Regions from separate parts of the Micromonospora sp. NPDC049679 genome, predicted to be linked through region 1. Evidence: riboswitches for the same ligand, from Rfam matches in the RefSeq annotation. Region 1 holds a riboswitch; each other region holds the start of a gene.

The links. A riboswitch is a leader RNA that binds a small molecule or an ion and turns the genes downstream of it on or off. The one in region 1 is predicted to bind cyclic di-AMP.
Region 2: it holds a riboswitch for cyclic di-AMP, as region 1 does, so the genes downstream of both, AB0J06_RS17740 (C39 family peptidase) here and AB0J06_RS13605 (hypothetical protein) in region 1, are expected to answer to the same signal.
Region 3: it holds a riboswitch for cyclic di-AMP, as region 1 does, so the genes downstream of both, AB0J06_RS12135 (hypothetical protein) here and AB0J06_RS13605 (hypothetical protein) in region 1, are expected to answer to the same signal.
Region 4: it holds a riboswitch for cyclic di-AMP, as region 1 does, so the genes downstream of both, AB0J06_RS10130 (C39 family peptidase) here and AB0J06_RS13605 (hypothetical protein) in region 1, are expected to answer to the same signal.

The regions. Positions count from the first base shown of each region.
Region 1 covers NZ_JBFANZ010000017.1:50,161-57,360, forward strand. The annotation lists gene AB0J06_RS13580 (hypothetical protein) at 1-195, opposite strand, end outside; gene AB0J06_RS13585 (SpoIIE family protein phosphatase) at 866-2,092, shown strand; gene AB0J06_RS13590 (ATP-binding protein) at 2,089-3,729, shown strand; gene AB0J06_RS13595 (response regulator) at 3,743-4,195, shown strand; gene AB0J06_RS13600 (inositol monophosphatase family protein) at 4,200-5,000, shown strand; cyclic di-AMP (ydaO/yuaA leader) riboswitch at 5,158-5,289, shown strand; gene AB0J06_RS13605 (hypothetical protein) at 5,359-6,321, shown strand; gene AB0J06_RS13610 (fused MFS/spermidine synthase) at 6,361-7,200, shown strand, end outside.
Region 2 covers NZ_JBFANZ010000025.1:51,576-58,775, forward strand. The annotation lists gene AB0J06_RS17715 (GNAT family N-acetyltransferase) at 98-1,417, shown strand; gene AB0J06_RS17720 (hypothetical protein) at 1,462-1,716, opposite strand; gene AB0J06_RS17725 (DUF6401 family natural product biosynthesis protein) at 1,892-2,293, shown strand; gene pabB (aminodeoxychorismate synthase component I) at 2,435-4,570, opposite strand; gene AB0J06_RS17735 (hypothetical protein) at 4,761-4,982, opposite strand; gene AB0J06_RS17740 (C39 family peptidase) at 5,040-5,819, opposite strand; cyclic di-AMP (ydaO/yuaA leader) riboswitch at 6,131-6,271, opposite strand.
Region 3 covers NZ_JBFANZ010000014.1:123,555-130,754, reverse strand. The annotation lists gene AB0J06_RS12150 (EAL domain-containing protein) at 1-424, opposite strand, end outside; gene AB0J06_RS12145 (FIST N-terminal domain-containing protein) at 435-1,604, opposite strand; gene AB0J06_RS12140 (ATP-dependent DNA ligase) at 1,936-2,895, shown strand; cyclic di-AMP (ydaO/yuaA leader) riboswitch at 3,256-3,391, shown strand; gene AB0J06_RS12135 (hypothetical protein) at 3,395-4,420, shown strand; gene AB0J06_RS12130 (glycoside hydrolase family 65 protein) at 4,436-6,802, opposite strand; gene AB0J06_RS12125 (beta-phosphoglucomutase family hydrolase) at 6,799-7,200, opposite strand, start outside.
Region 4 covers NZ_JBFANZ010000011.1:115,009-122,208, forward strand. The annotation lists gene AB0J06_RS10120 (TetR-like C-terminal domain-containing protein) at 105-689, opposite strand; gene AB0J06_RS10125 (hypothetical protein) at 702-1,250, opposite strand; gene AB0J06_RS10130 (C39 family peptidase) at 1,556-2,302, opposite strand; cyclic di-AMP (ydaO/yuaA leader) riboswitch at 2,801-2,943, opposite strand; gene AB0J06_RS10135 (SRPBCC family protein) at 3,224-3,628, opposite strand; partial or broken gene AB0J06_RS10140 (hypothetical protein) at 3,837-4,493, shown strand; gene AB0J06_RS10145 (amidohydrolase) at 4,946-6,661, opposite strand; gene AB0J06_RS10150 (S8 family serine peptidase) at 6,843-7,200, shown strand, end outside.

The DNA of each region.
Region 1 (7,200 bases):
GGAAACACGCGGGCGACCTCCAGGATCGCCGGGGTGCCACCGGCGCCCCCGCCGAGCTTGACCGGCCTCCGGGCCGACCGGGTCCTGCACCTCGGTCTCCAGGCCCAGGCCACGCAACGTCGACACGATGTGCTGCCTGGCCCGGTCGTTCGCCGTCCTGCCGGCCACGTGCACCTCGCTGGCGATGGTCCGCACGTGCCCGTGAGCCCGACCGGCGCTGAACTCCCCGGCGGGCGTCGCCGTACCCAATGGCGTGGGCGGACGGAGCGCGAGCAGCGTGAGCGTGCCGAGCGCGTGGGGCGCGGCGAGACCGTCCGGCGCGCGGCGGCCGGGACGGAGCAGCGCGCGAAGGGGTGTCCCGAGGGGTGCGCCCGCGGTGCCTCCTGCCTGTGACGGGTCGCACCATCCTGTCCGTGCGGATCACCCCGGGTTATCCACCACCGGCCATTGGCCGGCGTGGGGGGCTGCGCCCAGCCCCCGTTCCATCCGCCGTGCGAGACATCGCTGTGACGCCTCGTCCCGCCGTGGCGCTGAAAAAGGGTGTGGACGCGTTCGATCCGGAAGACGGGCGTCGATGCGGCGGGGCGGCCGGACAACCCGCGGTCGCGGGACCACGGGCGGCCGCGTGGCATCCTTGGCGAGGCGATTGCTGGCCGAGCGACGCAGGCCAGCCGGGGGACGGCCCCGGGAGACCGCCGATTGAGTCCAGTGCGCGACACTTGCCGTAGCTCGACCGTTACCACCCGTCGTGTTGTGTGGGAGCGTTGGCTGGTGGACCATCAGCCGGACAACCGACGAAGGAGCCCAGAATAAGAATGCAGCGTCCGCGACGCGCCGCCAGCACGCGGTCGATCGAGGCCCGGGCATGACCGGCTCTTCCGTCGTGCCGCTGCCGGCCCAGCCCCACGGGGGGTTGGGGCGGGGGATCGTGCTGCCGCAGACCGAGCGGCTGCGGGTGTTGCTGGTCGAGGATGACGAGGGGGACGCGTTCCTCGTCGGCGAGCTGCTCGCCGAGGCGGGGGCGGCGGTCGACCTCATCGTGGCGACGAGCCTCACCCAGGCGCGCCAGCGGATCGCCGGCGTCGACTGCGTCCTGCTCGACCTCGGCCTCCCCGACGCGCAGGGGCTCGACGGGCTGCGGCACGTGCTCGGCATGGCCGGTGGAGCCGCGGTGTGCGTGCTCACCGGCCGTCAGGACGAGCACCTGGGCATGGGCGCGGTGGCCGAGGGAGCGCAGGACTACCTCGTCAAGGGCCAGGTCGACGGGGTCCTGCTGAGCCGGTCGCTGCGCTACGCCGTCGAGCGCAAGCGCGCGGACGAGAACGCCCGCCGGCTGCGGGAGGTGGAGCTGCGCCAGGCGGAGTCCGCGCGGCTGGAGCGGGGTCTGCTCCCGCAGCCGCTGATGACCACCGACAAGGTGGCGGTGCACACCTTCTACCGTCCGGGCCGGCATGCGGCGCTGATCGGGGGCGACTTCTTCGACGTGGTGCAGACCGCTCCCGACCGGATCGATCTGATCGTGGGCGACGTCTGCGGGCACGGCGCCGACGAGGCGGCGCTCGGCGTCGAGCTGCGGGTCGCCTGGCGGGCGCTCATCCTCGCGGGCGTGCCGGACGACGAGGTGCTGCCGGCGCTGGAGCAGGTGCTGATGAGCGAGCGGCGGCTGCGGGAAATATTCGCGAGCGTCGCCGCGGTGCAGCTCGACCTCGCGGGCAACCGGGCCACGGTACGGATGGCGGGCCATCCGCCGCCGCTGCTCCTGTCGGGGGGTAAGGTCGCGCCGGTGCCCGCACCGGGCGGCCTGCTGCTCGGTGTGCGGCCGCGCCGCCCCCGCGCCTTCGACCTGGAGTTTGAAAGCGATGACTGGTCCTTGCTGATGTATACCGATGGACTCATCGAGGGTCGGATCGGCGGCGGCAACGAGCGACTCGACGTGCCGGGGCTGCAGACGCTGGTCGCCGACCCGGCGACCCGCGGGGTTCCCCTCGCCGAGTTGCCGGGCTGGCTGGTCGGTCGCGCCGAGGAGATCAACGGTGGGCCGCTCGCCGACGACGTGGCGATGCTGGTGGTCAGCCGGGGCGGTGGCCGGTGATCAAGACAGGAAACCGCACGTTGCGACAGCGGGTGACGGCGCTGTGCGTCGTGGTCGGCACGGTGTTGGCCCTGCTGGCGACCGTCGCCGCCGTGGTCGGCGCGAACAACCGCGCCCACCTCGACAACCTGCTCAACAAGAGTGGTCCGCTGCGCGCCCACGCGGAGTCCCTGATGGCCACGCTCGTCGACCAGGAGACCGGCGTCCGGGGCTACGCGGTCTCCGGCGACCGGGCCGACCTGGTCCCGTACGACGACGGGCTGCGGCGTGAGCGGGAGCTCCTCGCGTCGATGAACGGGCTGCTCGACGATGACCGGGCCATCCGGCAGAAGTTGCGGGTGGTCGAGGAGCAGGCACAGCTGTGGCGGCGGACGGTGGCCGAGCCGGTGATCCGGACGGTGTCGGAGTCAGGGCCGGCCACGGCGCAGGGTCTGCTGACGCCGGCGGCGCGGCAACAGTTCGGCGACGTGCGGGCGGCCGTGGAAGCCCTGCAGTCGGAGATCATGAAGTTGCGTGATCAGGTCGGACGGAACGCGCGGCGGACGAGCAGCATGCTCGTCCTGTTGTTGATCATCGCGGCGGTCGTGGTGGTGCTCGCCGGCGTCGCCCTCCGCCTCGCGCTCAATCGGCTGGTGATCGCGCCGGTGACCCAACTGGCCGCGCAGGTGCGCGACGTCGCGGGCGGCGACTACCAACGGGACATCGGGACGGCCGGTCCGCCGGAGCTGGCGGGGCTGGCCAGCGACGTCGACGGGATGCGCCGCAAGATCGCGGCGGACCTGACCGAGATGCGCGAAGCGCGCGCCCGGATCGAGTGGGTCAACAGCCAGCTGCAGAAGCAGGCGGAGGAGCTGACCCGGTCCAACCGCGACCTGGAGCAGTTCGCCTACGTCGCGTCGCACGACCTGCAGGAGCCGCTGCGCAAGGTGGCGAGCTTCTGCCAGTTGCTGCAGCGCCGCTACGGGGGGCAGATCGACGAGCGCGCCGACCAGTACATCGCGTTCGCGGTCGACGGCGCGCAGCGGATGCAGCGACTGATCAACGACCTTCTCGCGTTCTCCCGCATCGGCCGCCTCACGACCGGCTTCACCGAGGTCGATCTCAACGCAGTGATGCGGGAGATCGAGGGGCAGACCGACGCGGCCCGGCAGTACGCCGACGGCGAGCTGACCTGGTCGGAGCTGCCGGTGGTGCTCGGCGAGGAGCCACTGCTCGCCAACCTGATCGCGAATCTGGTCAGCAACTCGCTGAAGTTCCGTCGCCCCGACGTGCCGCCGCGGGTGCACGTCTCCGCCCGTCGCGTCGGCGACGAGTGGGAGATCACCTGCCGGGACAACGGCATCGGGATCGAGCCCGAGTTCGCCGACAAGATCTTCGTGATTTTCCAGCGGTTGCACGCGAAGGACGCCTACCCCGGCACCGGGATCGGGCTGGCGATCGCCAAGAAGATCGTTGAGTACCACAACGGGCAGATCTGGATTGATCCGGATGCGACGGAGGGGACGGCGATCAGCTTTACCCTCCCGGTGCTGCCCGAGCAGCGAGGGACCGCCGAGGTCCCGGAGCCGCGCAACGAAGAGAACGGCCGGGAGTCGTCCGCCGCCGCGGCCGACCAGGCTGAGGAGACGGTGGCGTGAAGGAGATGCGGGCATGACAGCACCGGTCGACGGGCAGAGTCCGATCGAGGTTCTTCTGGTCGAGGACGACCCCGGCGACGTGCTGATGACGCAGGAGGCGTTCGAGGAGCACAAGGTCCGCAACCGGCTGAGCGTGGTGTCCGACGGCGCGGAGGCGCTGGCCTACCTGCGCCGTGAGGGGAAGTACGCGGACGTGGTCCTGCCGGACCTCATCCTCCTCGACCTCAACCTGCCGCGCCGCGACGGGCGAGAGGTGCTCGCCGAGATAAAGAAGGACGAGAAGCTCGGCAGGATCCCGGTCGTGGTGCTCACCACCTCTCAGGCCGACGAGGACATCCTGCGCAGCTACCAGCTCCATGCCAACGCCTACGTGACCAAGCCGGTCGACTTCGAGCGGTTCATCGCGGTGATCCGTCAGATCGACGAGTTCTTCGTCAGCGTGGTGAAGCTGCCGCCGCGCGGCTGACCGCATGATCGACGAGGTCGCCGCACTGGTCCGGGAAGCCGCCGCCACGGCGGTGCTGCCGATGTACCGCCGGCTGGCCGAGACGGACGTGCGTGAGAAGGCCCCCGGCGACCTGGTCACCGTCGCCGACCGGCGGGCGGAGGAGTTTCTCACCGCCGGGCTGCGACGGCTGCTCCCCGGCTCCGTCGTGGTCGGGGAGGAGGGGGTCGGCGCCGACCCGACCCGACTCGACCTGCTCCGCGGTACGGGCGACGTCTGGGTTGTCGATCCGCTCGACGGCACCGCGAACTTCGCCGCCGGCCACCCCCCGTTCGTGGTGATGGTGGCGCTGCTGCGCGCCGGCGCGCCGGTGGCGAGCTGGATCTACGACCCGATCGCCGAGAGCCTGGCGGTCGCCGAGCGCGGGGCGGGGGCGTACCTCGACGGGCGTCGGATCGTGGCGGCGGCGGAGCAGCCCGCGCGGAGCGTGCTGCGCGGCCCCGCGATGATCCGGTTTCTGCCGACGCGGTTGCGGGCCGGAGCGGAGGCGGGTAGCGCCGAGCTGGGCGAGGTGCTCACGGGTCAGCACTGCGCGGGGCGCGAATACCTCGACATCATCGCCGGTCGCCAGCACTTCGCCCTCTTCTGGCGCACCCTGCCGTGGGACCACGCGCCGGGGGCGCTGCTGGTGCGGGAGGCGGGCGGCGCGGCCCGCCGTTTCGACGGCGGCCCCTACGATCCGGTGGACGATCGGTCCGGGCTGCTGGTGGCGGCGACCGAGGAGATCTGGCAGACGGTCAGCGAGACGTTGCTTCCCGACCGGTGAGGTTCGCCCGGCGTGGTCGGGTCACGGCGTTGTCGGCGGGTCCTGCGGCCGCCGGCCGCGTCATGTGCTATTGCGGGGCCCTGCGGTGACTCGACAGGGCGGGCGGGTCGGGTAAGCTGACCGCCGGTCTTCGCCAGGCGGTGCCCCCAGGCGCCGGTGAGGGCCGCCGCCGAAATCGTCCACGGGCGATCCGGGGAAGCATCTCCGTGGGGTGAATCCGCGCCAGCGGTAGGGAGCGCCACGTCCCGAACCCGTCAGCTGACTCGGTAGGCGGCCGACGGAAGGAACAGCTTTGGTCGGCAAGACGAGCTCTCCCCGGCGCCGGGCCCTGGCACCGATCGCGGCGCTGTTCACCGCCGTGGCGCTCCTCGTCGCGGCGCCCGTCACCGCCGGTGCGGCGCCCAAGCCCGCCCCCAACGAGGGCGGCAGCCAGAGTCTGCGCGCCGCGCTCGAAGCGGCGGCCAAGGGGCACATCGAGGCCAAGGCCAAGCTGGACAACTCCAAGAAGCGTCAGCTCGAGCTCAGGCTGGAGCTGGAGAAGGTGGAGCAGCGTCTGGTGACAGTCACCGCCGAGATGGGTGTGGTGGCCGACAAGTCGTACCGGGTCGGCCGGCTCTCCGCCGTCTCCATGCTGCTCAACAGCGCCTCGCCGGACGCGTTCCTCGAGCGGGCCGCCGGCCTGGACACGATGGCCCAGCGCCAGAACCAGCAGATGCGCCTGCTCACGGAGACGCGCGAGCAGGTCACCCGGGCCAAGGCCGCGATCGACAACGAGGTCAAGGAGCAGCAGAAACAGGTCACGATCATCGCGCGGAAGAAGCAGGACGCGGAGCGGGCACTGGCCGCCGTCGGTGGCGCCGCGGCCGGGGGGTTCGTCAGCGCCAACTCACCGCTCGCCAAGCCGGCGCCGAGAAACCCCGACGGATCGTGGCCGAGCGAGTCCTGCACCATCGACGATCCGACCACCTCCGGTTGCCTCACCCCACGCACCCTGCACGCGTTGCGCCAGGCCCAGGCCGCCGGGTTCGACCACCATGTCTCCTGTTTCCGCTCGGGTGGCGGTGGTGAGCACCCCAAGGGCCGGGCCTGCGACTTCGCGGCGGCAGAGGACGGCTTCGAGGAAGTGGACGCCGCTGGCTCCGACCGCCAGTACGGCAACAACCTCGCCGCCTTCTACATCAAGAACGCCGGCCGGCTCGGGGTGCTCTACGTGATCTGGTACCGCCAGATCTGGATGCCGGGCACGGGATGGCGCTCGTACAGCGGCGGCGGTAGTCCGGCCGGCGACCACACGAACCACGTCCATCTGTCGATGGTGTAAACGCGGATCGCCGGCGTCGGGCTGCGTACCATCGCAGCGATGGAAACTCCACAAGCGGACGTCGTCGATGCCCGGCCGCTCCCCGACGGGCTGGCTGCGGCGCTGGTCTTCCTGGCCAGCGGCGCCGTCCTGGTGCTGGAGGTCGTGGCGCTGCGCCTCGTCGGCCCGTACGTCGGCGTCACGCTGCAGACCAGCAGCGCGGTGATCGGCGTCGCGCTCTCCGCCATCGCCTACGGCGCCTGGTTCGGCGGCTGGCTCGCCGACCGCCGCGATCCGCGGCCCCTGCTCGCCCCGGCGCTCGTGCTCGCCGGCATCGCCACGGCGCTCACCCTGCCGTTGGTCCGGTACGCGGGTGAGGTGCTGCGTGGCGGGGCGGCCGGCGGCATCCTGCTGCTCACCGCGCTCGCCGTCTTCGTGCCGGCCGCGCTGCTCTCCGCGGTCACCCCGCTCGTGGTCAAGCTGCAGCTCGGCGACCTGCGCCGCACCGGTCGGGTGGTCGGGCGGCTGTCGAGCATCGGCACGCTGGGGGCGATCACCGCGACGCTGGGGACGGGCTTCGTTCTCGTGGCGGCGCTGCCGAGCAGCGTGATCATGGTCGGCCTGGCCGTGCTGCTGGGGGTGTCCGGCATCGTGCTCGCCGCGTATCTGCGGCGGCGGGACCGGGGCGACGTGCCGGGTCCGGCGCGGACCCGCGTGGTCGTGGCGGTGCTGGGGCTCGTCGGCGCGAGTCTTTCCGCCGTGGCGCCCACGCCGTGCGACGTCGAGACCGCCTACCACTGCGCGACGGTCGCGGCGGATCCGCAGCGCCCCGGCGGACGGGTGCTGCTGCTCAACTCGGCCCGGCACTCGTACATCGACGTGAACGACCCGACCTATCTG
Region 2 (7,200 bases), on a different contig from region 1:
GATCGCCTGTCCACTTCCGTTCGGCGCTTCGGTACGGACCCGGTGAGGCGGTGGCGGCGCACCGATCCTCCGTGGTCGTCTGCTACATATGTAAGTTGTGATTACCGACACCACTCGTTACCGGATCCGCTCCGGAGCCCCGGCGGACATCGAGGAGCTCGCGGAGATCAACGCCGCGGTGCACCTCCAGGCGATGACCGGGGGCAACCCCCATCCCGGCATCGGCGCCTGGACGCGCGATCTCTTCGACGGGCATCCCACCGTCTCCCCCGCCGACTTCCTGGTCGCCGAGGAGGTCGCCACCGGCCGGCCGGTGGCGAGTCTGGTCGCGCTCGCGCAGGAGTGGCGGCACGGCGAGGTGCGGCTCCCCGTCGTACAGGTCGAACTGGTCGGCACCCACCCCGCGCACCGCGGGCAACGCCTCACCGACCGGCTCTTCGCCGCCCTGCACGAACGCGGCGACCGCGACGGCGTCGTGCTGCACGTGATCGAGGGCATCCCGTTCTTCTACCGCCGCTTCGACTACGAGTACGCGCTGAGCAACGGAGCTCCGCTCGTCGTACCCGCCGGCGCGCTGCCGGCGCGGCGTCCGGAGGCCGCGCTGCGCGCCCGGCCGGCGACGCCCGCCGACGCGGATCAACTCGCCGCGGTCGACCGGGCGCTCGCCGTTCAGGGTGGTCTGCACTGCCCGAGGGACGCCGGCCGGTGGCGGTACGAGCTCGCCGGGCGGCGCCCCGACGATTTCGTGCGGCGCGAGGTGACCGCGCTGACCACCGCCGACGACGTGGTCGTCGGGTACGCCGCGCACGCCCCTCGCCCGAACGCGGCCGGCGAACTGGCGGTCTTCGCCGCGGCGTGCGCGCGGCGCGAGGACTGGCCGGCGGCCGCGCCGGTACTTCTGGCGCAGCTCGCCGAAGTCGGGCGGGAGACCGGACAGGCCGCGGATCGGCCCTTCACCGGGCTACGCCCGCTGTTCGACGCCGAACATCCGCTCAGCCGCTTCGCCGGGCCCGGCGTGCCGCGCCGCCCGTATGCCTGGTACGTGCGCACCGGCGACCCGGTCGCCCTGCTGGACCGGTGGCGGCCCGCGCTCGCGGAGCGCTGGCGCGCGGCCGGGCTGCGCTGGCCGCACGAGAGCCTGCGGATCGACACCTACGGGCGCGCGATGCAGCTCGACTTCCGTGACGGTGAGCTGGTGGCCGTCGTACCGGGTCCCCGCAGCACCGCCCCCGTCGACGATCCGGCCGTGCACGCCGCGATCCCCCTCGGCGCGCTGCTGCAACTCGTGCTCGGCTACCGCACGCTCCCGGAGGTGCTGCATGCCTGGCCGGACTGCGCGCTGCGCGACCGGACGACCGAGCTGTTCCTCGAGGCCGCGTTCCCGCGGGTCGCCCAGATGGTCTGGTCCGCGCTCTGACTTCGATGATCGGGACGGTCGTGAGTGCTCGGTGCGCGGGCCGGTCAGCGGCCGGCGCGGGCACGGGTGGCACGCCACGCGCGCACCCCCAGCAGGCCGACGGCCGTGCCGATCGCCAGCGACGCGGCGATCAGCAGCGCGTGCACCCACAGAAAACCGGTCGGCGCGCCCTCGCCGACCGTCCCGGCGGACCAGGCGCGGGGATCGTTCCAGATCGCCACGGCGAACCGGGGCCAGATGACCCAGGTCCAGACGCCCACTCCGGCGAGAAAGATCGCCCATCCGCGTGACAACACCATGGCTGGCGAGTATGCCAGCCATGGTGTCTGCGGCTGCGATCAGCACATCAGCCGTGCCACACAAGGCCCGCTTTGTCCGATCTCGTGCTACCGGTGGTAGCCACCCGATGAGGCGTCGGCTGCAATCCGGTTGCTGATCAAGTAGTGGGGAAGGCGGATCCCTAGCGTCCAACGCATGACCAACCACTTCCCCTCCGCAGCCCCCACCAGGACAACCACCGACGCCGCGCGGGTGCTCGACGACGTCATGGCCCGCGTCGGCGTCGACGGCCTCACCACGGCGCTCATCCACCCCGTCCTCATGGCGCTCGTCGACCAGCACGCCGCCGAGGTCCGCGAGTCGCTCCGCTGCGCCGACCGCCCGGTCGACCACGTCGGGCTCGCCGCGTACGCGCGGTCCATCATGGCCGCGGCGGAACGGATGGGACGCCACCTCCCCGAGCCCGGCGAGGCCGACCTGTCCTGTCTCGACTGGCTGCGCGCGCCGTGGCCGCTGCTGCGCCTGGTGGGGATCTGCGCCCTCGTCGACGACACCACGCTCGGCGCCGCGCCGACCGGGCTCGGCGCCACCGCCTGATCAACCACAGTGGGCCCCACTGCGCGGCCGGACCTGACCCCTGCTGGATCGGGACCGGGACACCGACTCGGTGGACCTGAGGTCACCGGGCGTCGGCCCCGCCGACCACGACGCAGCGCTCCCGATGAGGTACCCCCGGACTCATGCCTGCGGCCCGACCGGTTCCACGGCCGTCGCCATGACCGCGGTCATCACGGCACGGGACTTCACGACCGTCTCCGCGAACTCCTCCTCCCGGTCAGAGAGGGCCACGACGGCCCCGCCGACCCCGAAGCTGACCTGTCCGTCCGCGGCGACCAGGGTACGGATGACCATGCTGAGATCGGTCGCGCCGCTGAGCGAGAACCAGCCCAACGCACCTGAGTAGACGCCGCGCGGCCCCTCCTCCAACCGGTCGATGATCTCCATTGTGCGGACCTTCGGAGCTCCGGTCATCGAACCACCGGGAAAGGAGGCGCGGACGCACCCGACGACAGACTGGTCGGGGCGGAGCGTGCCGCGGACGGTCGAGACGAGCTGGTGCACCGGCGCGTACGTCTCGACGTCGAACAGCCGCGAAACGTGCACGGAGCCGATTTCGGAAACCATGTTGAGGTCGTTGCGGATCAGGTCGACGATCATCAGGTTCTCGGCCCGGTCCTTCTCGTTGCCGAGCAGATCACGCCGGAGCGCCTCATCCTCGACCGGCGTCGCGCCCCGCGGCCGGGTCCCCTTGATCGGCTTGGATTCGGCGACCCGGTCCACGCCGACCGAGAGGAATCGTTCGGGAGAGGCGCTGAGCACGGCCAGATCGGGGAAGCGCAGCAGCGCCGCGTACGGGACGGGGCTGATCCTGCGCAGGTGCGTGTACGTCCGCAGCGGATCGATCACGGTCCGCACGGTCACCATGTTGGTGAGGCACACCTCGTACGACTCGCCGTGGTGGATCTCCTCCAGGCACTGGTCGATGCGCTTGAGGTAGCCCTCCCGGTCGTGCCGCGGCTCCACGAGATGACCTACCGCCTCGTCGGTCATCACGGTGCCGGCGAGCAGTGCCGTCGCCGCGGCCGCGTCGTCGCCGGGCGGGGTCGCCCGGAGCCGGACCGCCGTGCGGTCGAGCCAGGCGATGGCGGCCACGTCGTCGTCGCCGGCGCTGAGCGCCAGGAGATAGCAGGTCTGCTCGACGTGGTCCAGCGCCAGCATGCGGTCGACGAAGAGCAGCGCCGCGTCGGGGGTGTCCGCCTCGTGGGCCAACTCCCCGCCGGTCTCCGCCTTCAGTTCGTAGCCGAGGTAGCCGACGTACCCCAGGTTGAAGTCGAACGGCACACCCGGCGGTGTCGGCATCGCCCGCGCGCGTAGCTGGTCGTCGAGGTATTCGAAGAACGGCTGCACCACCCGCTCGGTGTTGCCGTCGGAGCGCCGCACGGTGACGGTGCGCTCGGCGGCGCGGTAGGTGACGTATTCGGCGAGCGGCCCCGCGCCGTGGCCCATGAAGGAGTACCGCGACAGCCCGTCGATCACGGCGCTGCTGTCCAGCCAGAAGCTGACGCCGGCATCCGCGAAGAGTTCACGGTACGCGGTCTCCGGGTCGGGCATGATCGGCAGCGCGCGCACATGCACCCGGTACCGGGTGGCGCCGGTCGCCGCCGGGCGGGCGGAGGTAGCGGCCGGGCGAGCCGGGGTGGTCGCGGCGCTGCCGGCCGCGGCGGCGCCGCCCGGGGGGCGCTGCGCCATCGCCAGGTCGCGGAAGTTCGCGAGCAGCTCGCGGCCGTACTCGCTGCTGATCGACTCGGGGTGGAACTGCACGCCCCAGATCGGTCGCGTACGGTGCCGCACGCCCATGAGGGTTCCGTCCTCGCTCCAGGCGATCGGCTCCAGTTCGTCCGGGACCGCGGTCACGGCCAACGAGTGGTAGCGAACGACCGAGAACGGCGAGGGCAACCCGGCGAAGATGTCGACACCGGTGTGGTGCACGCCGGAGATCCGGCCGTGCACCGGCTCCGGGGCAGGCCCCACGGTCCCGCCGAGGAGGTCACAGATGCCCTGGTGGCCGAGGCAGACGCCGAGCACCGGCAGTCCGCTGTCCCGGATCGCCCGGGTGCTCACGCCGAAGTCGCGGACACGCTCGGGACGACCCGGCCCCGGAGAGATCACGACCGCGTCGAACTCCGCGATCGGCACCTGCGCCCAGTCGGTGTCGTTGCGCAGCACGACCGGGGGCTCCCCGTTGACCTCGCCGAGGAGTTGGTAAAGGTTGTATGTGAACGAGTCGTAGTTGTCTATCAGAAGCGTTCGCATGCCGAGCTGCCTCTTCCCCGTGGCTCGTAGCGGACGACCGCTGCCGCCCCGGACCGGACCACGCCGCTGGGGTGTCGCCGATTATGAGCTCATCAACCCTGCATGTCTCCTCGATGATGAGTTCGGGGAGCCGACGCGGGAAATCCTGCTCATGTCGCGCTGCTCGGCGTACCGCGCCGCACGTCGGTTGCTACCGCACGAGACGGTGGTCGAGCGGCTGGTCAACCGGCGACGCGCGCGACGGTGTGCGATGCGCGCGCGGTGGTATCTCCATCTGCCAGGCGGCACGCGGTGACGAATCGGCCACACCGACGCCGGAGGAGACGCCCGTGCCCGCGCGGAGCGAGATCAAGCCGAGCGCGAAGCGGAGCTGGATGCGCTGCAGGGCCAGCTCGACGAGCTGGCCCTGCACGGCCGAACGAGGTGCGGATCGGGTGCCGGCGCAGAGCGCCGGCACCCGGTCGGGGGCTCAGGCGGAGTAGCCGTGCCCGGCCATCCAGTTGGCCATGTTGATCGTGGTCACCCAGTAGGTGCCGTCACCACCGATACCCGCGGGATCGGCGACCTTCACGGTCCGACCGTCGTCGCTGTAGCCGACGATCGTCACGTAGTGGCCACCCGGGTAGGAGCGCCAGGCGCCGTCCGTGTCCGTCGTGCTGCCGTCGATGTTGGCGACGACGGCGTACCCGTCGCTGACCGCGCGCACGACGTCCGCCTGCAGCTGATCCATCTGCGCGGGGGTCGCCGGACCGGGGATCTCGTGCGTCTTGTAGACGTCGCTGCCGATCACGCTGTTCAGCACGCGGGTGGTGTCGTTGGCGGAGTTGGTGCCGCTGGTCGTGGTCCCCAGCTTGTTCGCCACCTCGTCCTGGCTCAGCTTGAAGCCACGTGCCGTCAGGGCGTTCCGGGTGGCGGCCGGACCGCAGTAGTAGAAGTTGGGCTGTTCCTGGAAGTCGTAGCCGAGCACCCGCTGCGACGGGGGCTTCGGCGCGGCGGGCGCCGGCGAGGCGGCCTGCGGACGGGCCGCGCGGTCGGCGCGGTCGCCGCCACGCCCGGAGTCGCCGCCCAGCGCCATGTCGACGACCGCCGTGGTCGACGCATCGTGCGCGGAGGACGAGGGGTCGGGCTCGTTCAGCAGGAGGGTGCCGGTAGCGGCGGCGGCGAGAAGGGCGGCCGACAACGCGGCGACCGGGAAAGCACGGCGGGAGATGGCGTGCCGGAACTGCTTGCGGGTACGTCGAGGGGTCACTCAAAGCTCCATTGCTGTGCCGATTCGAAGTCGGCGTCCCAATAACGGCGAGATGTGAGCCAGAGGTCAGCGGTCGACCCCGCGTCGGTGGTGCGATCACGACGCGGAGGGCGCTCAGCCCCATCGGAAATGGGGGGCGGGTTTACTCAGCGGGATGCCGGGAAACACGCAGCCGAACGTCGAACCGTTGGCGTGGCTAGTGATCCAGCGTCACGAACCCGCTGCGGAAGAGGCGGCCCAGGAGGGAAGCGCGCTGCGGGGGGACTGGGGGGATGTGCCACGGCACATTCGACGGCGCTGCACTGTTATGTGTCTCCTTCCGATACCGCGTACCGGGTTAGCTGACGGATTCGGGCGGGAGGATCGCCCTACCACAGGCCAAAGGCCCGCGGATTCACCCCAATTGCAATGGGTCCCCGGCTCGTGCGAGCACGACTAAGCGGGCCCGATCCGGCGTCATCCTTTGATGACCAACGACCGGGTCGGACGAGCCGACATTACTGGTCCTGCCCCGACGCCGCAAAGCCCCCCATCTGCGGGTGCGATCGGTGGCACGGATATTCGGCGCAGGAATGCACGAGAAGTCGTGAACTGCGCGGTACGGACCGAACGCCGCAGCCGGTGCGAGGGAGTCCGTGAACGACGGTCGTGGCGACACCCCGCGTCGGCAGGCATCCCACCAGGGATGATCTTCATTCATGGATGGACGGGGACGTCGGTCTACATCGATCACAGTCGACAGGCGGCTACCTCGACCCGCGCCGGCCCGAACCGCGACGACTCACGCGTTCAGCCATGGCCCATAATCCATTATGAAGCTGACACGTTGGCGTTCGCCAATTGCTTTTCAGCGCCGCGAAACCCATTCTTGCCGCTTGACAGAAGCCGACCGCAGCCACGAGGACCCGCGCCTTATCCGGCGTCCCTGTCCGTGAGGGCTGCTCGGTGTCGTCCGATCTGAGGACCGGCCGTGACTTCAGCGCGCAGGGACACATCGGAGGACCAGTTCGGACGCTTCTCGATATCCTCCGGGAACGGAACGCGACCGCCGACCGGATCCGATGGTGATCGAGGGAGACGCGGCCGAGGGCGTCGCGGCGCTCGAATAGGACTATGGGCCGGAGCTGCAGGTACGGCGCAGCGGAAACCTGGTCCAGACGCTGCTGCGCCACAACCCGCGGCCGGCGGAGCAGGTCGCCGGCCGCGCTCGCCCTGACACCACCAAAAATCAAGCTCCACGGCCATGGCGTGCGGCTGATTTGCACGGTAGAAACATCTGAACCCCTTCCTACACCGCGTGATACAAGTGCGGCGGGCGAGAGAGCGCTCTCACCGCTGGTCTCCATCCACCGTCCGAAAGGGCAGGTCGATGACGGCCGTG
Region 3 (7,200 bases), on a different contig from region 1:
ACACGCCGGACCGCACGTCCAACTCCGCGAGCCGGGTCGGAATGTCCGCCCCGATCAGCTCCGCGCCGGCGTGCGTGACGGCCTTGCCCTCCAGCAGCGCCTCGGCCGCACCGCCGGTGAGCGGCCAACCCGTCTGGAACACCGGGTCGTTCTCGGGCAGCCCACAGCAACTGGTCACCATGAGCCGACCGGCGGCCGCCCGTCCCATCCCGACGACGTCGGCGGAGAAGACCTGGGAGAGCACGATCAACGTCTGCTCGACGAGCTGCTCCGGCGTCGAGGGTTGACCGAGCACGGTGAGCACCCGCACCATCCGGGCGTTGTGCCGGTAGGCTTCGCTGACCGCCCCGATCGCGGCGGAGAGCTGCAATTTCAGCTCCTCCACCTGCTCGGCGTCACCGATCGCGTCACGTGCGCTACTCATTCACGCCACCTCACAGAGCGAGTGCGGTGAGAGTCGCGTTGTGGTAGCCGGACACGCCGGTGCTCCGCGCGAACTCGCCGTACGTGTAGAAACCGAAGGTGGGCACCGGTCCGGCCGCGGCCTGCAGCCGGGTCGCCTCCTCCGGCGCGCGGTCACGCAGGATGTCCATCCGCGCCGCGCAGCTGAAGGTGAGCATCACCCGGGGGTCCTCGACGGCGAGCGCGTCGGCCACCACGGGCCCGCAGACGTCGAGCAGGTCGTCCTGGTCGGCGGACATGATCTGGACCGCGCTGAACGGCGGCAGCGGCGTGAACGTACGGATGAGCCCGTCGTCGTCGACGAAGGCGCCACGGATGAGCTGGGTGCCATCGGGCTCGATCAGTCCGAACGCGTGCGCCGAGTGGTATCCCTGCGAGCGCGGGGTCGGCAGCTCCTGCATCGGATCCTCGTACCGGAAGTTCTCCTGGTAGACCTCGAGCGCCGGGCGGCCGGCGATCTCGTGCACGACCGGACCGTCCACGTTCGTCACCAGCAGCGGCATGCCATGCGACTGCCAACCGTGACCGGACACCACCCGCAGCGGGCGCGGCGCGTCGATCCAGACGGCGACCGCGCCGTCGCCGAACACCCGGTCGTCGTGGAAGACCAGGGTCTCGGTCAACTCGCGGTCCGCGGCCGCGGCGCCGCCCACCACCGGCACGGCCGCGCCGGTCACCTGGTAGATCCCGTTGAGCAGCCCCTGCGGGTCGCCGGCGAGGCCATCGGAGAAAACCAGCAGAGCGCTGTGCGGACCTCGGGTTGGACCGGCCGCGGCCATCGCGCCGCGGCTCACGTCGCGGCCCGCGGAAAACGCGTCCGCGCGCATCCCGGTGACCGACGCCGCCCCGAAGCGGTACGGGCCGGCGCTGAGCGCCAGCACGGAGACGCCCCGACCTGGCTCGATGAGGCGCCCGGTGGAGAACTGGCCACTGCTGCTGGCGCCGGCCAGCGGCGCGTCACCCGTCACCGCGCGGACGGCAGCCAGCAACGCCGGCAGGTCGTAGCAGGCGGTCGCGTACATCAGCACCAGCGCCGGCGGCTCACCACCGAGCCCGCGTACGGCCTGCTCGGCGGCGCTCCGGCCGGCCTCGACGGCGTCGCGGTGTTCGCTGGTGCCGACTCCCACTCGTAGATCGGTCACGATGGGGTCATCGGCATCCGGAGGACCGAAGTGAGACGTACCCCTCCCTCCCGGATCTTCACTACGCGGTGACCGTTGCCACACGACAACGCCTCGCGCCCGGGTGAAGACATCTTCAGCCGCTCCCTCCCGTGCCGCGGGCGCGCCGATTGCGGCGTTCCGCTGCGCCTTCACCCGCCAGCGGCTCATGATCGGTCAGGGGGTCGCCATGGCAGGGACACGACGATGACGGGGTCGATCAGGCACGCTGACGGCACCGGGCCCGGCTGATCACACCCGCGCGGCCGCCCGCCACCGCGCCCCGCCGATGTTGCGACCACCGATCGAACCGATGCTCGCGAAGCCCGTCGACGCGCTGCCCCGGGGCGCCGGCTGCGTCTTCGAACCCAAGTTCGACGGATTCAGGGCGGTGGTGTTCCGCCAGCCCGAGCAGATCTTCGTCCAGTCCCGCGCCGGGCGGCCCCTGCACGGCTACTTCCCCGACATCGTCCGGGTCGTACGCACGGCGATGCCGCCGGGCGTCGTGCTCGACGGCGAGCTGATCATCTGGGCGGGCGACCGGACCGACTTCGGGCTCCTGCAGCGCCGGCTCGGCGCGGGCAGCACGGTGGGGCGCCTCGCCCGACAGCACCCCGCCCACCTGGTCGTCTTCGACCTGTTGCAGGGCTCCGACGGCGCTCCCCTGCTGAACCGGCCGCTGGCCGAACGGCGCAGGGCCCTGACCGAGCTTCTCACCGACCCGCCGCCCGAGTTGGTGCTCTGTCCCCAGACGACCGACCGGGAAGAGGCCGCCGAATGGTTGCGCGGATGGCACGCGGCGGGGGTGGAAGGGGTGGTCGCCAAGGGCGCGTCCGGCCGCTACCTACCCGGACGGCGCGGGTGGCTGAAATACCGGCACCGGACCACGACGGAGGCGATCATCGGTGGTGTCACGGGACAGCTCGGCCAGCCGGAGACGCTGCTGCTGGGGCGGTACGACGCCCAGGGCCGGCTGCGTTACACAGGGCGCAGCCACCCACTGAGGGCCGCGCAGCGGCGCGAACTGATCCCGTTGCTGCTGCCCGGCGCGGCACAGACCACCGGGCACCCGTGGCCGCAACCGCTCCCGGCCGCCTGGTCCGGGCAACTGCCCCATCCCGAGCCGCTCCCCTACCACCAGGTGCCACCCGTGCTCGTCGCCGAGATCTCGGTGGACACCGCCTTCGAACAGCACCGGTGGCGTCACCGCGTGCACCACCTGCGCATCCGGATGGATCTCGGGGTGGACGACGTGCCGCCGTTGGCGGGGTGACCGAACGTGTCGCAGCCGTGCCGCGGGCGTCGACGCCGGGTGGGCCCGCGGTTCGTCTGCGGTCAGCCGTTCCGGCAGGGTTTCCAGAATGGTCGGAGGGACCCTCCTCAACTGAGCGGAGGATGGGGCACGGGCTCTTCGCCGCGGTATTCATAAATTCGTCGTAGTTCATCCCGTCGGACCCCGCGCGACCGCGCACAAACGGCACTCCACCAGCCCAGTAATCACGCTACGTAACGCAAAGTCGTTGCCACATAACACATTCCGGCCCATCGCGCGACCCGGTTCGGGCTTGATGGCTGATCTCGATCCGGTAAGCTGGCGCGCGGTCTCCGCCCGGCGGCGCCCCCTCGGCGCCGGCGGTGACCGCCGCCTAATCGTCCCCTGGGGGCGAGCCGGGGAACCACCGCACGTGGGGTGAATCCGCTACTCGCGGTAGGGATCGTTCCGTCCCGAACCCGTCAGCTAACTCGGCAGGCGGCCGATGGGAGGAACGTAGATGACGGCATTTGTACGTCGGCGGGGCTCACTGGCCGCAGCGCTGCTCGCGGTCGTGGTCCTGCTCTCCGGGGTCGCGATCACCCCGGGCGCGGCCGCCGCCGCACCCAGCACGCCCGGCAACGAGGGGAGCACCCCCCTGCTCCGCGATGTCCTCGAGTCGACCGGTCGCGGATTCGTCGAGGCGAAGAACGCGGTGGCCAACTCGCGGAAGCGGCAGTTGCAGCTCTCGCTGGAGCTGCAGAAGTCGCAGGAGCGGATCGACGCGCTCCTGCCGGAGGTCGGGCACGTCGCGACCACCGCCTACCGCACGGGTCGGATCGGCCCGATGATGATGCTGCTCAACAGCGCCAACCCCGACGACTTCATCAGTCGCGCCGAGGGCCTCGACATGATGGCCATGCGCGACAACCAGAAGCTCGAGGAGCTCAACAACAACCGCGTGCAGGCGGAACGCGCCAAGGCGGCGATCGACGCCGAGGCAGCCGAGCAGCAGAAGCAGCTCACCGTCATGGCCAAGCAGAAGAAAGAGGCCGAACGGGCGCTCCAGCTGGTCGGTGGAGAGGTGACCGGGGGCTTCGTCAGCGCCACCTCACCGGTCGCGCGGCAGGCGCCGCGCAACAGCGACGGCTCCTGGCCTCCCCAGTCCTGCAGTCAGGACGACCCGACCACCTCCGGCTGCATCACGCCGCGGACGCTGCACGCGCTCAAAGAGGCCAAGCGGGCCGGCTTCACCCGGTTCGTCGGCTGCTTCCGCACGGGTGACATCTTCGAGCATCCGAAGGGTCGGGCCTGCGACTTCTCCATGCAGGCGAGCGGCTTCGGCGGCGACGCGACGGGCAGCGCCAAGTTGTACGGCAACAATCTCGCCGCGTTCCTGGTCCGCAACGCGGACAAGCTGGGCATCCTCTATGTGATCTGGTACCGGCAGGTCTGGTTCCCGGCCACCGGCTGGAGTGCGTACACCCTCGCCGGCAGTGACCCTTCCAGCGCCCACACCAACCACGTCCACCTGTCTCTGCTGTAGAGCGCCCGGACGTCCTCAGTCCGACTTGGCGGCGCGCCGCGCGGGCGCCCGGCCGGGTGGCTGCTGGAGCGGAGGGCCGGCCGGCTCCGCGGCCGGCACCGGCCGGATGATGGGCCCGTCGATCGTGACGGTCAACTCCTCGCCATGGTGCTGCAGGTCGATCGTCGCGTCGGGATCTCCGTCGCGGAGCGAATAGGTGACCTCATGCGGCTCCACGTCCACGCGCAAGCGCATCCCGTGCCAGATGAGCGAGAACCCCAACCGGGTGACCCGGCTCGGTAACCGGGGCGCGAAGGACAGCTTGCCGCCGTGGTCGCGCATCCCGCCCAGTCCGGCGACGAGCGCGATCCACGCGCCGGCCAGCGACGCCACGTGGATGCCGTCGCGGGTGTTGCGGTTGATGTCGTGCAGGTCCATCAGCGCCGCCTCCCCCAGATAGTCGTGGGCGAGTTCCAGGTCACCGACCTCAGCGGCGAGGACCGACTGGGTGCAGGCCGAGAGAGACGAATCGCGGACGGTACGTCGCTCGTAGTAGGCGAAGTTGCGCACCTTCTGCTCGTGCGTGAACGCGTCGCCGCGCACATGCATCGCCAGCACCAGGTCGGCCTGCTTCACCACCTGCTTGCGGTAGAGATCGAAGTACGGGTAGTGCAGCAGCAGTGGGTAGTGGTCCTGCGGTGTCGCCGCGAAGTCCCACTCCTGGTGCCGGGTGAACCCCTCCGACTGCGGGTGCACCCCGAGTTCCTCGTCGTACGGGACGTGCATCGACGTAGCGGCGTCCCGCCAGGCCGCTGTCTCCTCGTCGTCGACACCGAGCGCGAAGGCGCGATCAGGATGCCGGATCGCGGCAGCGGCCGCGCCCAGCAGATTCCGCTGCGCCATCAGGTTGGTGTAGATGTTGTCGTCCACCACCGCCGTGTACTCGTCCGGACCGGTGATCCCGTCGATGTGGAACAGGCCGTTGCGGTCATGGTGTCCCAGCGAGCGCCAGAGCCGTGCCGTCTCCACCAGCAACTCCAGCCCCACCTCCCGCTCGAACTCGACGTCCGAGGTCACCTCGATGTAGCGGAGGACGGCGTCGGCGATGTCGGCGGCGAGATGGAAGCCGGCGGTGCCGGCCGGCCAGTACGCGGAGCACTCCTGGCCGCGGATGGTCCGCCAGGGGAACGCCGCGCCGCTCAGCCCGAGAGTGCGGGCACGCTCCCGCGCCAGGTCCAGCGTCGAGTGCCGCCAGCGCAGCGTCTGCGCCACGGCCGCCGGCTGGGTGTACGTCAGCACCGGCAACACGAACATCTCCGTGTCCCAGAAGTTGTGGCCGTCGTATCCCGGGCCGGTCAGGCCCTTGGCCGCGATCGGCCGCAACTCCGCGCGGGCGCCCGCCTGGAGCACGTGGAAGAGGCCGAACCGGACCGCCTGCTGCACCTCCGGGTCGCCCTCGACCAGCACATCCGAGGTGTCCCAGAAGGAGTCGAGGAACTCCCGCTGCTCGGCGCAGAGCCCCTCCCAGCCCGAGTAGCGGGCTCCGGCCAACGCCGCTCCGACCTGGTCCCGCACCGCCGGAAGCGAGCGCCGGCTGGACCAGCCGTACGCCAGGAGCTTGACCACGCGCAGCCGCTGCCCCGGCTTGAGCTCGCAGGTGATCGTGGTGCGCACCCAGTCGTCGAACGCCTCGGTGCTGACCGAGATGTTCTCCGGGCCGTCGACCTCGTGCCCCATCGCCGCCGCGACCCGCAGCCCGCTCGCCTTCGTGCGATGGATCATCAGGCCGCCGTCACGCTGGACCAGCCGCTCCTCGACCTGGAGCGGCTGGTCCAGCACCGCCGCCACCCGCGGGTCCTTGCTCTGCTCGGGCAACTCCTCGTTGGCGACCAGCTCGGACTGCACGATGATCCGCGACGGTTCGTCGACGGCGACCTCGTAGCAGATGGCGGCGACGGCGCGCTGGGTGAAGGAGACGAGCCGGGTGCTGCGGATGCGCGCGGTCCGCCCGGCGGGCGAGCGCCACTCCAGCCGCCGGTCGAGGATGCCGGCCCGCAGGTCGAGCACCCGCTCGTGGGAGATCAGGTTTCCGTAGCGCACATCGAACGGCTCATCGTCGACGAGCAACCGAATGGGTTTCCCGTTGGTGACGTTGACCATGGTCTGGCCGGACTCCGGGAAGCCGTAGCCGGCTTCGGCGTACGGCAGGGGCCGCAGTTCGTAGAATGAGTTGAGATAGGTGCCGGGCAGCCCGTGGGGTTCTCCCTCATCGAGGTTGCCGCGCAGCCCAATGTGGCCGTTGGCCAGGGCGAACACCGACTCCGACTGGGCCAGGACGTCGAAGTCCAGCCGCGTTTCCCGCACGTGCCAGGGCTCAACGGGGTAGGCCCGTTCCCGGATCACCGCACGGCTCCTACGAGCAACTCCCCCAGATCACTCACGACGACGTCGGCCCCGTTGGCGCGAAGCTCATCCGCGCTGCCGTTGCGGTCGACGCCGACCACGCAGCCGAAGCCGCCGGCCTGTCCGGCCGACACCCCGGCGAGCGCGTCTTCGAACACCGCCGCGTTCTGCGGGGCCACCCCCAGCAGGTGCGCCGCTGCCAGGAACGTGTCCGGATGCGGCTTCCCACGCAGCCCGTGCTCGCGCGCAACGATCCCATCCACTCGCACCTCGACCAACTCCTCAATGCCCGCGGCTACGAGCACATCGCGGCAATTGGCGCTCGCCGACACGACCGCTCGGCGCATGCCGACCCATCGCGCTGCATGCAGGTAGGCGACCGACCCGTCGTAGACCTG
Region 4 (7,200 bases), on a different contig from region 1:
GCCGACTGGAACGAACACCCGCGCCCGTTCCTATGGACCAAGACGGCCGAAGAGATCCTCGAATCCCTCGCCCGATATCTACGGCGAATTTCTGGCGCACGACACTAGCGCAGGCGCGGCGACGCGGTGGCCCATGACGTGAAGGCGGTGTCGAGGGCGTCGACGAGGCGGGTGAACGTGGCGTCGACGGACTGCGGCAGGCCGAACCCGCCAGCGGTTTCCAGGGTGACGAAGCCGTGCAGGGCGGCCCGCAGCGACCGGATCGCGTCGACGGCATCAGCACCGGCGATCCCGTACGCGCGGAGAACTGCCGCGGCGACGCCGACAACGGCCTCACTGGCGGCGATGTGCTCGCCGTCGTCCGCTGAGGGAGCCCGCACGCTCGCGGCGTAGCGGCCGGGGCAGCGTTTGGCGTAGCTGCGGTAGGCGGCTGCGATGGCATGGAGTGCATCGCGGCCGGCGCGTCCCACCCCCGCCGCCGACATCGCCGCCGCCAGTTCCCGCACTCCCAGCAGCGCCAGGTCGCGCTGCAGCCCGTCGAGCCCGCGCACGTGCTTGTACAGCCCGGGCAACGACACGCCGAGCCTTTGTGCGACGGCGGCGAGCGTCAACCGGTCGAGCCCGACCTCGTCCGCGACAGCGGCGGCTTCGGCAACGACGCGTTGGGGAGTCAGACCGGCACGGGGCATCGGGGGACTCCTTCAGCGGCGGGCGCGGGCCAGGGAGAGTCCTGTCCCGGTCACCCACACGAGCAGCAGCGGGAGCGCGACGTACGCCACGGGCGTCAGCGCCGTGCTGACCAGGAGGTAGCCGACGCCGGCGCCGGTCAGCGCCACCGCGAGCACCGCGCCGACGTAGCCTAGCCAGCCGGGCAGGACCCGGGTGCGACGGGCCACGGCGACACCGGCGGCCGCCATCACCGCGAGCGCGAACATCTTTACGCCGTCGATCCGGTTGACCAGGTCGAACAGCAGGCCGGCCGCTCCGGTGCGGCCGGTGGGAACCGCCCACGCGGCGAGCGCCTGCCCGAGCGCGAACTGCGCCAGCGACAGCGCCGCCGCGCCGAGGCCTCCGGCGGCGGCCACTCGACCCCACCGTTGGGCGCGATTGCGGGCAGCGACGTCGGCCAGGGCCAGCGCGACCACTGCCAGGGCGAGTGCGGCCACGCCGTGCACCAGCAGTGACTGGGTCATCGCCATGCCTCGATGCCCCGCGTACGCGGCGGTCACGTCGGCGGCGGAAGCCGTCACGCCCACATCGGATGACCACACCGCCAGACCGGCTGTCCAGGCCACGCTGTAACCGGCTGCCGCCGTGGCGACCACCCCGGTCGCGCTCCGATAGCCGGCCGACGGACCGTATCCGGCGTGTGTGGTCATGGCTTCCCCCGACATCTTCTAGTTAATGACATTAACTAGAAGGCTAGGCTACGTAACCAGATTGGTCAAGACGTGCCGGGGAGACCACGAAGGGCCAGCTCGATGAGCTGGCCCTTCGTCGATCTGACGAGTATTACCGCCGGTGCCGGGTGCCATGGCTGGCACCGGTTCGGGGCTTAAGCGGAGTAGCCGCGCGAGGCCATCCAGCTGGCCATGTCGATCGTGCTCATCCAGTAGGTGGCCGGACCGACGCCGGACGGATCGGCGACCTGCACCTGCCGTCCCTCATCGCTGTAGCCGACGATGGTGACGTAGTGGCCACCCGGGAAGCTGCGCCAGAATCCGGCGTTGTCCGTCGCGCCGCCGGCGATGTTGGCGACGACCGCGCGACCGTCGCTGAGCGCGTTGACGACGTCAGCCTGCAGCCGGTCCATCTCGGCCGGGGTCGCGCCCGGGCCCGGGATCGACTGCGTCCGGTAGGCGTCCTTGCCGATCACCTTGTTCATCACCCGGGTGATGTCCTCGGCGGAGTTGGTGCCGTTGACCGTGGTGCCCAGCTGCTGAGCCAGCTCATCCTGGCTCAGCGTGACGCCGTTGGAGGTCAGGGCGATGCGGGTCGCGGCAGGGCCGCAGTAGTAGAAGTTGGGCTGGTACTCGAAGTCGTACTTGCCGATCTTCTCCGACGGCGGCTTCGGCGCGGCCGCCTTCTTCTCGGCGTCCCCCCGGTGGTTACCGGTGGTGAACGCCATGTCCACGACGGCGGGGTTGGCGGCGGTGTGCGCCGTGGACGGTGCCGTGGTGAGGGTCAGCAGGCTGCCGCTGGTCGCGGCTACCGCGAGAACGGCGGCGGAAACCATGGCGGCCGGGTGAACGCGGCGGGGTGCGGCGTGGCGGAACAGCGTGCGGATACGTCGGATTTCCACTGAAGGCTCCATTGCTGTACCGACTCGTGGTCGGCGTCCCAATCAATAACGGTGAACGGTCAGCCAGGCCGACGGTTGACGCGATGACGTCGAGCGGGAAAGAGCCACGGCGCGGTGCGCGTGCGCGCGCTGGACGAACCCGCAGGCTCCCGTCGTCGGATCCCCATCGGGCCAGACGTGCGGAGCGTTACGGATGAGCGTCGTGGTCTCGTTCGTGACCCGAGCGACGAAATGGCTACTCCACTGCGACAGCGTCTGCTGCTGTGGTGCGCGCTGAAAAGGACGCGCTCATGCGTCGCCGCAAGCGGCGGCGGCATGTCGTGAACAGTGGCGCCGGAAACAAGGTCCGGCTTCGTGAACCCGCGTCAGGGCGTCGGCGTGGCTAGTGATCGAGCGTCACGAGCCCGCTGCGTACGAGGCGTTCCGCGGGGGAAAGCGCGCTGCGGCGGGGGGATTGGGGGGATGTGCCACGGCACATTCGGCGCTGCACTTCTATGTGTCTCCTTCCGATACCGCCTACCGGGTTAGCTGACGGATTCGGGCGGGAAAGAACGCCCTACCACAGGCCAAGGCCCGCGGATTCACCCCAGAGTTGCGATGGGTCCCCGGCTCGTGCAAGCACGACTAAGCGGGTCCGATCCGGGGTCATCTTGTGATGAGCAACGACCGGGTCGGACGAGCCGACACTACTGGTCCCGCTCCTCGGCTGCCCAGCCCTTCCCGACCTGCTGCGATGTACCACACTCGCGTTCGACGCAGGGCCGCCCGGGGCGTCCGGAACCGCACACCGGCGCCCGATCGTGACGGACGGTGGGTGCGAAACCGGAGTGGGCATTGCGGTGATCGCGCATTGCTGCGGCCGGCTGATTTCGCGTAGACGATTGCTACCCGTATTTCAGCCGTCAATAGCGGTGGGTCCTGTTACGGGGTCGGCGACCGGCTGCCGCGCTCTATCGCTTCGAGCACACGTTTGAGCGTTTGCAGATCGTTTTCGACAAGTGCTGCGGCCGCTTCGAACTCGTGATCCGCCATATCCGGCGTCTGGAAGAACGTGAAGATGACCTCGGAGCCGCTGCCGTTGGGGACGACGCGCACGGCGTTGACGACCGTGATTCCCGGCGCGGCGGTGACTCGATGATCAGCGACCCCGAAGGGGTTCGGCGCCACGAAGTCGATCTCCACCGGATCATCGACCGTCTCGACAACCCACTTTCCATCTGACGGCCGCACCGCCCGCGCGAACCCCGGCGCCCACTGGGGCAGATTGCGCGGTTCACGGATGAACTCGTAGGTGCTCTGCGGAGCGCGAGCGATCGAGACGGTCACTGTGCGCGATGGCATGACGGACACGGACGCAGTATCGCAGGCCGTAACGGTCGCCCGGAGCGGGACGCGGCCGCAAATTGACGACGGGTCTGAAGTCCCGCGCATGCCGGCGGGAGCGCTGAGGATCCACAGAGGTGTCCGTCATCGTCGATGTGGGTACTGGTGGCGTGCCATGCCACGTTCACCGTGCGCCCCAGGAGGTTCAGCGATGGTCGAGGTTCTCGCGTCGCCCACAGTAGACATCGGTGGAGCTGTCACCGACATGTGGCGCAGCGTTCTGCTCTTTCTCCCGAAAGCGATCGCGTTCCTCGCGATCCTGCTGGTCGGCTGGCTTCTTGCCCGAGCCCTGTACGCGGTCGTGGACAAGCTGCTGGAGCGCGTCGGCTTCGATCGGGCGGTGGAGCGTGGCGGCATCAAGGCCGTGCTCGCCCGGAGCAAGTACGACGCCTCGGACATCGTCGCGAAGCTCGTGTACTACGCGATCCTGCTCTTCGCTCTGCAACTGGCGTTCGGCATCTGGGGACCCAACCCGGTCAGCGACCTGATCGAAGCCGTGGTGGCCTGGCTACCACGAGCGTTCGTCGCGATCCTGATCGTCGTGGTGGCCTCGGCGATCGCCAGGGCCGTCAAGGACATCATCGCCACCGCCCTCGGCGGTCTGTCCTACGGGCGGCTGCTGGCGAACGTCGCCTCGGTGTTCATCCTCGGTCTCGGCGTGATCGCCGCGCTCAACCAGGTCGGTATCGCCACGACGGTGACCACTCCGGTGTTGATCGCCGTGCTGGCCACCGTGGGTGGCATCCTGATCGTGGGGGTCGGCGGCGGGCTGGTGCGGCCGATGCAGGCCCGCTGGGAGGTGTGGCTGGAGCGGGCGGCGGCGGAGTCGTCGCGGGTCGCCGAGCACGCCAAGGCGTACGCCGACGAGCAGCGGGCCAACCAGCAGACGTGGGTGCCGAGTCAGCACGTGCCGACGGAGCCGCAGTCGTCGGCGTACCCGCAGGGGCAACCCTCGGCCCAGCCCGACGTGGCCGACCCGGAAGCCACCCAGGTGCTGCGTCCCTCGACCGTCGCGCAGTCGCGGCAGGTGGGCGACCAGCCCGCCCAGCAGGCGTACGCGGATCCGCAATCGCCGGCGGACGCGCCGGGACAGCCGCCGACCGAGCCCGACACGGCGGATCCGGAAGCCACCCAGGTCCTGCGTCCGTCGAACACTCCGCAGACTCCGCGCGTGGGCGACCAGCCCTGACCGGCGACCCCGTCATTCGTCCCGCACCCCGTCCATCAGGGTGCGGGACGAAACCGTGCTGGTGGTGGCGGCTATTCCAGCGGGGGCAGGTTCTCTGGCGGCAGCTCCGGCCCGAGATCGGGGGCGGTCTCGGTCGACACGATCCGCCGTGGTGGCCACTTGACACCCCGCGGCGGCCAGGTTTGCCGCGTCCGCTCCAGGAACCACCTCGGTGGCTCGTACAGCGGCAGTTGGTAGTTGTCGGGGAGCATGCTCTTCCACCTGATTTTCGCGGTGCGGCGGTCGAACTCCTCGTTCATCTCCGCGACCATCTTCGGCTGGGTCAGCAGGTCGACGGTGGTGGCGGCGAGGTACTTCGCGGCCATCACCATGGCCACGTGACCGGCGTTGGCCGCAGCCGTGGCCGTGTGGTGCCACGAGTGGTTCTTGGTGCCGCCGGGCTGGTGCGCGGTGCCCATGGAGATCGTCGGCACCTGCCAGCTGATGTCGGCGACGTCGGTGGAGCCCCCGCCCATGAACACCGCCGCCGGTGGCCGCAACTCGCTGATCGTGTCGGCGAACCCGGTCTCCTTCGTCCCGTTGGACCGCTGCAGCGCCCTGCCGAACGCCTGGTCACCCGCCGAGAACTTCGGGGCCCCCACCTGCGTCATGTTGGCGTGCATCAGCTCCGCGCCGCGCTTGTTGCCGAGCATGTTCCACACGCCGGCCATCATCCGGTTTTCCATGCGGGTGCCCGTGGCCATGGCGGCCGCCTCGGCGCATTTGATGATCTTGTCCATCAGGATCTTGGCCCGGGTCGGGCTGCCTTCGCGGGCGAAGTACCAGATGCTCGAGAGCGTGGGAAAGACGTTCGGCGCCTGACCGGTCTGTCGCAGCGCGTAGTGGACCCGGGCCGTAGGCGCCTGGTCGCTCTCCCGCAGGTATTCCGTCAGCATGGACATGGCCGACACCGCGTCCTGCGTTGGCCGGGTCGCCAGCGGTGAGCCACCGTGACCATCCGTGCCGAGGAAGTGGAAGGCGAGGCTGTACATGGCGTTGCTCGAACCCCAGCTGGTGCTGTTACCGCTGGCCGGGTGCCAGTCGACGAAGGCGTCGAGGCCCTTGTAGACGCCGGCCTTGACGGCCACCGACTTACCCACCAGTTGCTCCTCGGCCGTGGAGCCGAAGAACTTGATGGTGCCGTCGAGGTTGCGGGCCTTCATGGCCGCGGCCGTGGCGGCCGCCGCGCCGGCCGCGGCGGCGCCGAGGGCGTTGTGTCCACAGCCGTGGCCGAACCCGTAGCTGGGGGCGTACGGATCATGGTTGTAGACCAGGGGGGAGTGCTGGGCGTTCCCTTTTTCCTGCGACAGCCCCGGCAGCGCGTCGTACTCTCCGCTGAAGCCGATCACCGGTTTCCCGGTGCCGTTGCTGAACGTGGCGACGAAGGCGGTCGGCATGCCGCCCGCCCCCCACTCGATCGTGAAGCCGTTGGCCTGCAGGTACTGCGCTTCGGCCCATGACGAGTTCCACTCCGCGAGCGAAGGCTCCGCGAACTCCCAGATCCGGTCGTTCAACCCGACGATGCTCTCCGAGTGCCGGTCGATCCACGCGACGGCGGCGTCCTTGGCCTGTGAGTCGACGGCGAGTTTCGCTGGCGGCTCGTAGTTGATGGGATCGGCCGGTTGTGTCCTGGGGTCGAGCGCGAGATCGGACGCGGCAGCCATGGCCGGATCCGCCGTCAGGATCGGGGCGACGGCCATCGCGGCGCCGGCGGCGCCGAGAAGTCCCAGCATGTCGCGGCGGCTCACGCCTGAAGGTTGGAGATGGTCGGTTTCACACACGGGCGACTCTCCTCGACTAGGGGTGATCGGCCGGCGGAAAACGGCGGACGACCGGGGTGTCACGAAGAGGAAGTGAGCGTGGAGGGACCTGGCCAGCATTCGGCCGGGATGCCGAGAACCTGCAGGTCAGGGCGCGTCTGGCCATTCCGTGGACGTTCTATCCGCGGCGCGGCCCCCGGGGTTGGGGCGCTATCCCGCAATCCATGAACGGCTATGGAGAATCCATCACGAGCGCCAATGTTGTGTCAATGTTTTCAATGAAGTTAACGCGAAAGGGGCTGGTCGTCCCGTCGTCGGCCCGGACGGCACCGGCGACCCCGAGGATGTGCACGGCACCCACGTCGCGGGCATCGCGGCCGCCGCCACCGGCAACGGTGTCGGCATCGCCGGAGTGGCCCCCGACGCGAAGATCATGCCGATCAAGGTGTTGGAGAAGGGGAGCGGCAGCTTCGCCGACATCGCCTCGGGTATCCGGTACTTCGCCGACCAGGGCGCCAAGGTCGTCA